DNA from 3 places in the Lysinibacillus sp. RS11 genome. Region 3 is predicted to be linked to each of the others. Evidence: riboswitches for the same ligand, from Rfam matches in the RefSeq annotation. Region 3 holds a riboswitch; each other region holds the start of a gene.

Region 1 (3,283 bases), 1.4 Mb from region 3:
TCAAAGTTGTTGGTACTGCGCCAGAGCTTGAATGGTTCATCGTGGAATGATCCATCTCTGTGCTATGTTCAGTTTCGATGTTATTTTTTGAATCGGCTTCTGACTTAGTTGTATCGGCAGAGCAAGCCGATAATGTTAGTAAAGCTACTGCTGCTATTAAGCCAATTGACCACTTTCTTTTGAATAACATATTATATTCCTCCTCACTATTTGCTCTTAATGTAGCAAATAAATGTGCAGAAATTGTGGACAGCATTCATATAGGATTCCTAAAACAAAAAGCCCTCTTTAGCATTAAACTAAAGAAGGGCTTACGTTATTTAACAGGAATTATTTTTACTATTTTTTGTAGACGGTATGCAAAAATACCGGCAAATATCGCTAAAATAATATCCTTTGGTAATGGAGGCATCATCCAAAGCCATGCCATCTTATAAGAAAAAGCTTCTGGAGCACTAGCCCATAACTTGTAGGCGAAGTACATCCAATTTGTCCCAAGTAAATAATTAATGGCTGTTGCAATTAAAGCAGCAATTACATAGCTTTTTTTCGTTCCACTGCGCTCTACAATAAGCCCTGCAACATATGCAGCTAATATAAAAGTAACAATAAAACCGAATGTAGGACTTAAAATTTGTCCAAAGCCCCCACTGAAACGTGCAAATACAGGGGCGCCTGCTAAACCTATGCACATATAAACAGTACAAGCGAGTGCACCTTTTCTACTGCCAAGAATAAGTCCTGCTAATATAGCAAAAAATGTTTGTAGCGTGATGGGTACGCCACCAACAACCATAAAAGGTACAAAGGAAGTAATATTAGCGCCAATCATCATCAATGTTGAAAATAGTCCAATATAAGCAATATCTACTGTTCTTAATTTGTGATGCGAGTGTTCCGCTACTGTTGTCATTATTTCACCCCTAATAAGTAATATTGATAATAATAGTGTAAAAAAATAAACATTTTGTGTCAACCTAATATTTTATATAGGTTAACACAAAATGTTTATCCTTCATAATTTGATAAATAATTACTAGTAATAGACTAACTATTAAAATATATGATAGAATCGTCATAATTTTAAAATATCAGATGCAAATGGTGTGACATCTTGTAAAAGTGTCACTTAAAAGGGAAGTCGGTGCAAATCCGACGCATTTAGGCCACTGTTCTAGAATGGGAAGGCAATCATAGGGACATTGATTCGAAGCCAGGAGACCTGCCAATTAGCGAATATCTGTAATGCCCACGAGGATGAAAGCGATTACGGACAATAGTAGAAGGGAATCTTTCTGACTTTGTTTAATCTAGGGTATTTCTATGCGTATTTTGCATGGAATACCCTTTTTTTATCTTCATTAAGTCTATTATTAATGATTAGGAGTTAATAAACAGATGAATAAAAAAATTATGCTACTATCAATGACTCTTCTTTTAGTACTAATCATTTCAATGACAATTGCCATAATGGTTGGATCGGTTTCTGTGACGCCAATTCACGTATGGAAGGTTATCCTTTCCAAAATACCAATTGTACAAAACTCAATCGAGCAAGATTGGAGTCGTTCACAGGAAATTATTATTTGGCAAATACGAGTTCCGCGTGTATTGCTCGCTGCTATTGTTGGAGCAGGGTTGGCAATTGCAGGAGCAGCTATTCAGGCTCTTGTCCGTAATTCAATTGCCGAACCATATATTTTAGGGATATCTTCTGGTGCAACGGTTGGGGCCACAGCTGTCATCATTTTAGGTGCTTTTTCATTTCTTGGCGTTTATGCTCTTTCCGTATCTGCATTTATAGGTTCTCTGACAGCAATGGCGTTAGTTTTCTTCTTAGCATGTGTTGGCGGTAGAGTTTCTGTCTTTCGACTTTTACTTTCAGGGATGGCGGTGTCGTTTATTTTATCTGCTATTTCAAATTTTATATTAATGACGTCGAAGCAAGAGGGCGGAATGAAGGCAGTTATGTTTTGGATGCTAGGAAGCTTAGCGGGTGCGAAGTGGAGTAATCTTTTAATTCCTACAGTTATTTTTATCGTGGTATTTGCCTTGTTATGGCTCCATTATCGAAGCTTAAATTTATTACTTCTTGGGGAAGAAGCAGCGGTTACATTAGGGGTTAACTTACAACAATTTCGAATACAGCTTATCTTATTAGTATCGTTATTAACGGGTGTGCTTGTCGCAGTAAGTGGTTCAATCGGATTTGTTGGCTTAATCATTCCGCATATTGTACGGCTGATCGTAGGTTCAAACCATAAATATGTCATACCGATTAGTGCTTTGTTTGGGGCGATTTTCTTAGTGTGGGCAGATGCACTTGCTCGGATTATAATTGCCCCTGAAGAAATGCCAATTGGAATTATCACAGCTTTTTGTGGAGGGCCGTTTTTCATTTGGCTACTACGTCGTAACAATTATTCTTTCGGTGAAGGGGATTAAAGCATATGACATTAGAGACGAAACAAGTATCTTTCTCCATTTCTGATGAGCGCATATTACATGAAGTAAGTGTACAAATAAAGGAAAAACAATTTGTTGGGTTAATCGGTCCAAATGGTAGTGGGAAGTCAACGCTATTAAAGAATATGTATCGTTTATTAAAACCAGAAAGTGGAACAGTTTTATTAAATGAACAGGATATTTTAAAGCAATCGAGTAAAAGTATTGCGAAAAATTTAGCAGTAGTGAGTCAAGAAACGCCGGTCGTATTCGATTTTACCGTACATGATTTAGTCAGTATGGGAAGAACACCACATAAAAAACTATTTGAGCTTGATCAGGAACGAGATTTTCAAATTGTAAAAAATGCACTAGATCAAACAGGAATTGCTCATTTAGAGAAACGTAGCTTTAGTTCTCTTTCAGGCGGAGAAAAAAAGCGTGTGATGGTTGCCCGTGCCCTCGCTCAGCAAGCACAGATGCTTATTTTAGATGAGCCAACAAATCATCTAGATATTCAGCATCAATTGCAGCTAATGGATCTAATTCAAACCCTACATTTAACAGTTGTTGCGGCAATACATGATTTAAACATTGCAGCTATGTATTGTGATCAAATTTATGTTTTACAGCAAGGGCGAATTGTCAATTTTGGAACACCAGAAGAAGTACTTACACCAGCATTATTACAAGATGTTTTTGGTGTTTACGCTGATATTCAAACACATCCACTTACAGGGAAGCCTTATTTAACGTATGTCTCAGAGCAATTTACGAAGAAAGCTTTAAAACTACATAAATAAAGTACGGTTCTTCGGCAAAACGAGGGGTGATTTCC
Region 2 (3,283 bases), 2.3 Mb from region 3:
TGGAATTTGATGGCGCACTAGCTTATGTTGTCGGTGAGCCGAATAAAGGGATTTATTATATGCTGGAGGCACTTAATTTATCAAGAATTTGCAATGCAGTTGCTTCTATCGGCATTATGCGTCGCGGTTATTTAGAGGCGAAGCACTATGTAACCAATCGTCATGCATTTGGTAAGCCTTTAACGCAATATCCTATGATTCAGGATACATTAGGGAAATATGCTGCCAAGCTTCATGTAGAAGTTGCCACTGTTTTTGATGTTATTCAGCTGTACGATAAAGTAGCAAGTGGACAGGGCAATGAACAGGACATCATTATGAATCGCTTGTATATTGCTATTATGAAAAAAGAAACGGCAGAGCAAGCGGTACATTATGCTAGTGAAGCAATTGAATTGCACGGAGGGAATGGCTATATAGAGGATTTTGTTACACCTCGCTTATTAAGAGATGCACAGGTGCTGACGGTGTGGGAAGGGACTGCCAATATTTTAGCGTTGGAGCTCATTCGTTTAGTAGATAAGTTTCATGCGCATGAATTATTTGTTCGTATCATGGAGAAACGTCTAGAAAAACTAGCTGACAGTCCATTAGTAGCAATTGTAGCAGAGCAATTAGTAAAACTAGACTTGACTTTGCAAACATTTAGTCGTTTAGATGAAGCAACGAAAACATTTGAGGCAAAAAAGGTTGCAGAAAATATGGCACATGTATATGAAAGTGTTGTAGCAGTCGAATGGGCACAAAAATTCGGCGGTAAATATGAAAAGCTAGCAGATATTTATTTAGAGAGCACATGGTCATTGCGAGAAATTGGAGCGCCAATGAAAACTGTTCAGTATTTTTTAGATATAGTCTAATAGATTAGAGTCTGGGATCTAGCAAGATTAAAAAATTTCACATAAGAAAAGCGCGAGAAATCAACGTTTCTAAAATTGATTTCTCGCGCTTTTTAAGGTATTGACCAGTTTTATCCCAGCCACTTTTTTTTTCATGTATAATTATATCAACTGAAAATTATAAAGGTTCTTTACTTATGTAAAGTGAAAAGGGAAATCGGTGTTATTCCGATGCGGTCCCGCCACTGTATGTGTGAGTTTTTTCAATCTGCACCACTGAAAATTTCGGGAAGGCTTGAAAAAGCGAAGGAAGCACGAGCCAGGAGACCTGCCTTTATAGAAAACACGTTGCAGCCTACGAGGATAGGGTGGTGGATTTTGTATACGTATTTTTGTGCAAATTTGATCCCCTCATCTTTTTTTGATGAGGGGTATTTGTTTTGTAAGATGGATGTCGATAAATTCTCAGTATTAGGCAATTTCAAGCCAAAATGTATCGATAAATCAGAAGAACAAGTCGTTAAATATTGGCACAGATAGACTAAGGGGGAGAGCCTTTAAATGAGTAGAACGATTATAGCCTATGTAACAGCAATTACGCTTCTAATTATTAGCATCTGGTGTGGCGTAGCAATAGGCTCAGTTCATATTCCACTAGAAGTAGTGTGGAATAAGGCAGCTGATGAAACAGCTGCCAATATTTTATGGAAAATTCGTTTACCTCGAGTCCTGCTGGCGGGGCTTGTCGGAGCATCGCTTGCCATTGCAGGGGCAGCTTTTCAAGGCTTATTAAAAAATCCTTTGGCAGATCCTTATACGTTAGGTGTTTCCTCTGGTGCATCAGTTGGCGCAGTGATGACGATTTTCTTTAGTATTTCAATTCCAGTAGTAGGCCATTATGCATTACCAATCTTCAGTATGCTAGGTGCAATATTAACGATGGTAGCGGTCATGGGCTTTGCTAGAATGGTAGACCGCTCACTAAAAATGGAAACCCTTATTTTAACAGGGATCATCTTTAGTTCATTTTTAGGTTCCTTAATTTCCTTAATGATTGCATTATCTGGTGAGGAGCTACGACAAGTTATGGGATGGCTGCTCGGCTCAGTATCGATGCGAGGTTGGCCTTTTGTTCAAATGATTATTCCGTTTGTGATAATTGGTTCAATTATGCTTTGGACACAAAGACGCGAGTTAAATGTTTTGTTATATGGAGAGGAACGCGCAAAACATTTAGGTGTTCATGTTAAGCGTAGTAAATATATAATTTTGATAGGCGGGTCAATGTTGACAGGAGCAGCTGTAGCAGTTTCTGGTACGATTGGATTTGTTGGCTTAGTTGTACCCCATATGACGCGAATGCTTTGGGGTTCAGATCATCGTCATTTATTGCCATTATCATTTTTAAATGGTGCAACTTTGCTCATTATTTGTGATTTAATAGCAAGAACAATTATTATGCCAAGAGAGCTACCAATTGGCGTTATTACTGCATTTATTGGGGCGCCCGTTTTTTCTTATATTTTTTATAAGCAACGTAGAAGCAAGGGGGGACGGGCATGATTGTTGTTGAACATCTTTCTGGAGGTTATGGAGATGTGCCGATCGTTCAGGATATCAGTTTTTCCGTTGAAAAAGGAAAAGTACTAGGGATTTTAGGCCCGAATGGTAGTGGGAAATCCACACTATTAAAAGTGATGAGTGGCATACTACCAGCTACTGCAGGCACTATAGTCGTAGATGGTAAAAATATTAGCGCTTATAATGCCCGTGCATTGGCAAAAAAAATGGCAGTGCTACCACAATTACATGCGAATGCCTTTTCAAACAGTGTACGTGAGGCAGTATCACTTGGACGTTATCCACATCAAACAGGCTTCTTTTCAAGTTGGGCTGAACGAGATGAACAAGCAGTCCAACATGCAATGCTGCAAACAGGTGTGAAACGCTATGAACAGACACCGATGGAATTTTTGTCGGGCGGGGAACAACAAAGAGTTTTTGTAGCCCAGGCCCTTGCGCAAACGGCGGAAATATTACTGCTAGATGAGCCAACGAACCATCTAGATATTGCCCATCAACGTCAAATTTTAGATATGGTACGAAAGGAAGCAATTGAATGTGATTTAACTGTTATTATGGTACTACATGATATGAATTTAGCTTCCCTCTATTGTGACGAATTATTACTAATGGAAGACGGAAGGATGCGAGCATTTGGAGCACCACATGAAGTATTAATCGCTTCGGAAATTGAAGATGTCTATCATGCGCGAGTAGCGACTTATGCACATCCCGAAATTCCAAAGCCTCAAATTACAATGATGCCAGCCTCAATCGAACATCAGCAACGTGCTGTCATTAAAAACGAAAATTTCACTGTTACGAATCATTACATTCAGCTTCAATCGGAGTATCCGTTAAAAACGGTTTCCTCAGCAGTT
Region 3 (3,283 bases):
AAAATGACCAAATATGGGTAGGAAGCGTGCTTGTTGATGGGGCTATAGAAATTAATATGGATACTAAACTAGAAAGTAAAAAAAATCCCGGTAGTAATAGAAGTTTTGCATAATATTTAACTGGGATTTTTGCGCTTAAAATGGTAAAAGCACTCATTACAATAAATGTAATGAGTGAAATTCGTTCATCTCTCATGATAAGCGACAATAATAGTAGTCCTAAGGATAACGTCATTTTTTCTAGCGGATGAACAGACGCTAGCTTATTCAAATAAGCATACTTATCAATGAGTAACATATCGTTTAACCTTCTTTATGTTTGCCGCGCATAAAGCCGATGAAATAGCCGATAAATCCAGCGCCGATAGCAGCTTGTAGAGCGAATAATAAGCTTTCAATTTCACCACTTGGTGGCTCCCAAATGCTTTCAAACCATGGTTCGTAGTCAGCGTTAATTTCACCAATTGCTGCTTCCGCTTGGCCATCAGCACCCTCAAATTCTGCACCCTTTTGGATAAATAGAGGAATGATAGCTAGAAACACAACAATTGCCAAGAGCAGTAAATTTTTTTTCATTTTAGTGTGCCTCCTTAGCTGAGAAAACACGTAATGCTTTTAGTTCGCTCACATTATATTTTTTCAAGAAATTCATAACAATCACTGTTAAAATTCCTTCACTAACCGCGAGCGGAATTTGTGTTAATGCAAAAATACCAGCAAATTTTGTGAATGATGCCATAAATCCTCCTACTTCAGAAGGGAAGGCAAGAGCTAATTGTACAGATGTAACAACATATGTACCTAAGTCACCAAGCATTGCTGCTAAAAAGACAGCTACTGAAAATGATAGCCCCATTTTTTGTGCGCCTTTAAATACAGAGTAAGCAATAATAGGACCAACAATTGCCATAGAAAATGTATTTGCCCCTAATGTTGTAAGCCCGCCATGTGCTAAAAGTAAAGATTGGAATAATAAAACGATTGTCCCAATCACACTCATGGCTAGTGGCCCAAAAAGAACAGTCCCAAGTCCAACTCCTGTCGGATGCGAGCAGCTCCCCGTTACAGAAGGGATTTTTAAGGCTGATAATACAAAGGCGAAGGCACCGGATAAACCTAGTATCATTTTTGTTTCAGGATTTTCATCAATGGTTTTACGAATAGAGCGTAATCCTAAAATAATAAATGGAATCGATAAGACCCACCAAAAAATCGCCCATTCAATCGGCAAAAAGCCCTCCATGATATGCATAGCAAATGCACGATTTGGCACAAGTAAAAATGCCAACAAGAAATAACTAAGCTTCCAATGTGAGAATTTCAAAATCTCTCCTCCTAACATTATATTTTTCGAATGTAGCGTGCGAACGAAATCAATTTCGCCTTGGCGTAATTGCGTCCGGAGGCTTTATTTCCATTCAGGAGGTGTTTTGGTTATATCTGTAAACATCTACCACCATAAGATGGGGTCTCTTCTGAATGAAAATAAAAAGCACTTCTCCGACTTTGGAAAAGTGCATAGCTAAAAGAGGCAAATAAAATTTTAATCTGCTAAGCCGCACACCTATCCTCGTAGGTTGAAACGATCACATATTTTTCGGCAGGTCTCCTGGCTTTAGTTCAACGTTTTATAGGCCTTCCCATCCTTTGGACAGTGACATGATCTATAAAACTCCCTAGTACAGTGGCGGGACCGCGCCGGACTTGAACCGGCTTCCCTTTTAAGCGAAATGGTATACACTTCGCACCGAAAAAGTATGAAGTTGTGAGATTTCACGACAAAGTGTAACATGAATTTCCACATATATGCCATACTTTTTATAAAAATTTTAGAATTAAAGGTCAATGTCGAAAATTCAGATAAATACAGATAGAAATTTCGCGTTTTCTCTGAATTTTTAATAAAAATGTCACAATTTGAGAAAGAAATATTGAAATTTTTAAAAATTAAGATATGATAGAGACAGTTTTCTATTACATAAAAGATACAATTTCATATAAAACATCAATAAGTGCTTGAATATTTTCGAGATAATAGGGAAATCGGTGAAAATCCGATACAGCCCCCGCTACTGTAATAGCTGATGAAATCGCAAATGCCACTAGTGAAAACTTAGGAAGGCGCGAAAGTAAAAGGAAGCTTAAGTCAGGAAACCTGCTTATTGTGATAAATGCATGCAAACTTTTCGGAGGGAGAAGTTGAAGCGAGAGCGAGTACCTGTATATATTCGTTTTAATTTGGCTTCTACAAAACCTTTATTCTTCGTCTAGAGTAAAGGTTTTTTCTTTTTCCTAAAAGCAAATGAGGGGAGAACAACAATGACAACTTGGAATTTAGAGGGGATGAAAACGCATCTTTTTATTTGCAATGGCAGTAGCTGTATGAAAAAAGATGCAGAGGAAATTACACAGGCAATCCGTGATGAAATACAAATGCAAGCGCTTGATCAGGACATACATACGACTAGGACACGCTGTAATGGTAGATGTAAGGATGCATGTGTTGTTATCGCTTATCCTCAGGGGAATTGGTACCGTGTGCCGACTACAGAGCATGCGCGGGCACTCGTACAAGATTTAAATCATGAAGTATTACAAAATGAGCATGTCTTTACACTGCGTGAAGGTTCGTTACAGCGTACAGCACAAACAACAGCCATTAAAGGCATTGAAAAGGTGAAAGAGGGGTAACAAAATGGCGCAAAAAGGAAAGATTTTCGTAGTTGGTTTTGGACCTGGGGATTTTAAACATATTACGACTCGTGCTGTTGAGGCACTTCAACAAAGTGATATGATCATAGGCTACAAAACATATGTTGAGCTTATTCAGGATTTAGTTAGTGCAAAGTCAATTGTTAGTACTGGTATGACAGAAGAAGTTTCACGTGCACAAGAAGCAGTACGCCAAGCAGAGGCAGGAAGTATCGTATCGGTTATATCGAGCGGTGATGCTGGCGTTTATGGCATGGCAGGCTTAGTATATGAAGTTTTAATTGAACTAGGCTGGACGGAAGCAACTGGTGTTGAGGTAGAGATTGTTCCTGGTATTTCTGCTATCAATTCATGTGCAAGTTTACTAGGTGCTCCGATTATGCATGACGCCTGTACGATTAGTTTAAGTGACCACTTAACACCTTGGAATTTAATTGCAAAGCGAGTAGAAGCAGCGGCAATGGCTGATTTCGTTATTGCTCTTTATAACCCAAAAAGTGGCCGTCGTACGAGACAAATCGTAGAAGCACAACGAATTTTATTAGAATATCGTTCTCCAGATACACCGGTA

The links. A riboswitch is a leader RNA that binds a small molecule or an ion and turns the genes downstream of it on or off. The one in region 3 is predicted to bind cobalamin.
Region 1: another riboswitch for cobalamin. It lies ahead of AB9L17_RS22320 (FecCD family ABC transporter permease); the one in region 3 lies ahead of AB9L17_RS14905 (energy-coupling factor ABC transporter permease).
Region 2: another riboswitch for cobalamin. It lies ahead of AB9L17_RS02970 (FecCD family ABC transporter permease); the one in region 3 lies ahead of AB9L17_RS14905 (energy-coupling factor ABC transporter permease).

What each region holds. Positions count from the first base shown of each region.
Region 1 is NZ_CP168124.1:4,325,153-4,328,435, reverse strand. It holds gene AB9L17_RS22330 (YdhK family protein) at 1-190, opposite strand, end outside; gene AB9L17_RS22325 (biotin transporter BioY) at 317-913, opposite strand; cobalamin riboswitch at 1,086-1,244, shown strand; gene AB9L17_RS22320 (FecCD family ABC transporter permease) at 1,399-2,445, shown strand; gene AB9L17_RS22315 (ABC transporter ATP-binding protein) at 2,451-3,248, shown strand.
Region 2 is NZ_CP168124.1:573,253-576,535, forward strand. It holds gene AB9L17_RS02965 (acyl-CoA dehydrogenase family protein) at 1-860, shown strand, start outside; cobalamin riboswitch at 1,007-1,189, shown strand; gene AB9L17_RS02970 (FecCD family ABC transporter permease) at 1,401-2,402, shown strand; gene AB9L17_RS02975 (adenosylcobinamide amidohydrolase) at 2,399-3,283, shown strand, end outside.
Region 3 is NZ_CP168124.1:2,896,717-2,899,999, reverse strand. It holds gene cbiQ (cobalt ECF transporter T component CbiQ) at 1-298, opposite strand, end outside; gene AB9L17_RS14910 (energy-coupling factor ABC transporter substrate-binding protein) at 304-576, opposite strand; gene AB9L17_RS14905 (energy-coupling factor ABC transporter permease) at 578-1,324, opposite strand; cobalamin riboswitch at 1,583-1,768, opposite strand; cobalamin riboswitch at 1,994-2,177, shown strand; gene AB9L17_RS14900 ((2Fe-2S) ferredoxin domain-containing protein) at 2,320-2,691, shown strand; gene cobJ (precorrin-3B C(17)-methyltransferase) at 2,696-3,283, shown strand, end outside.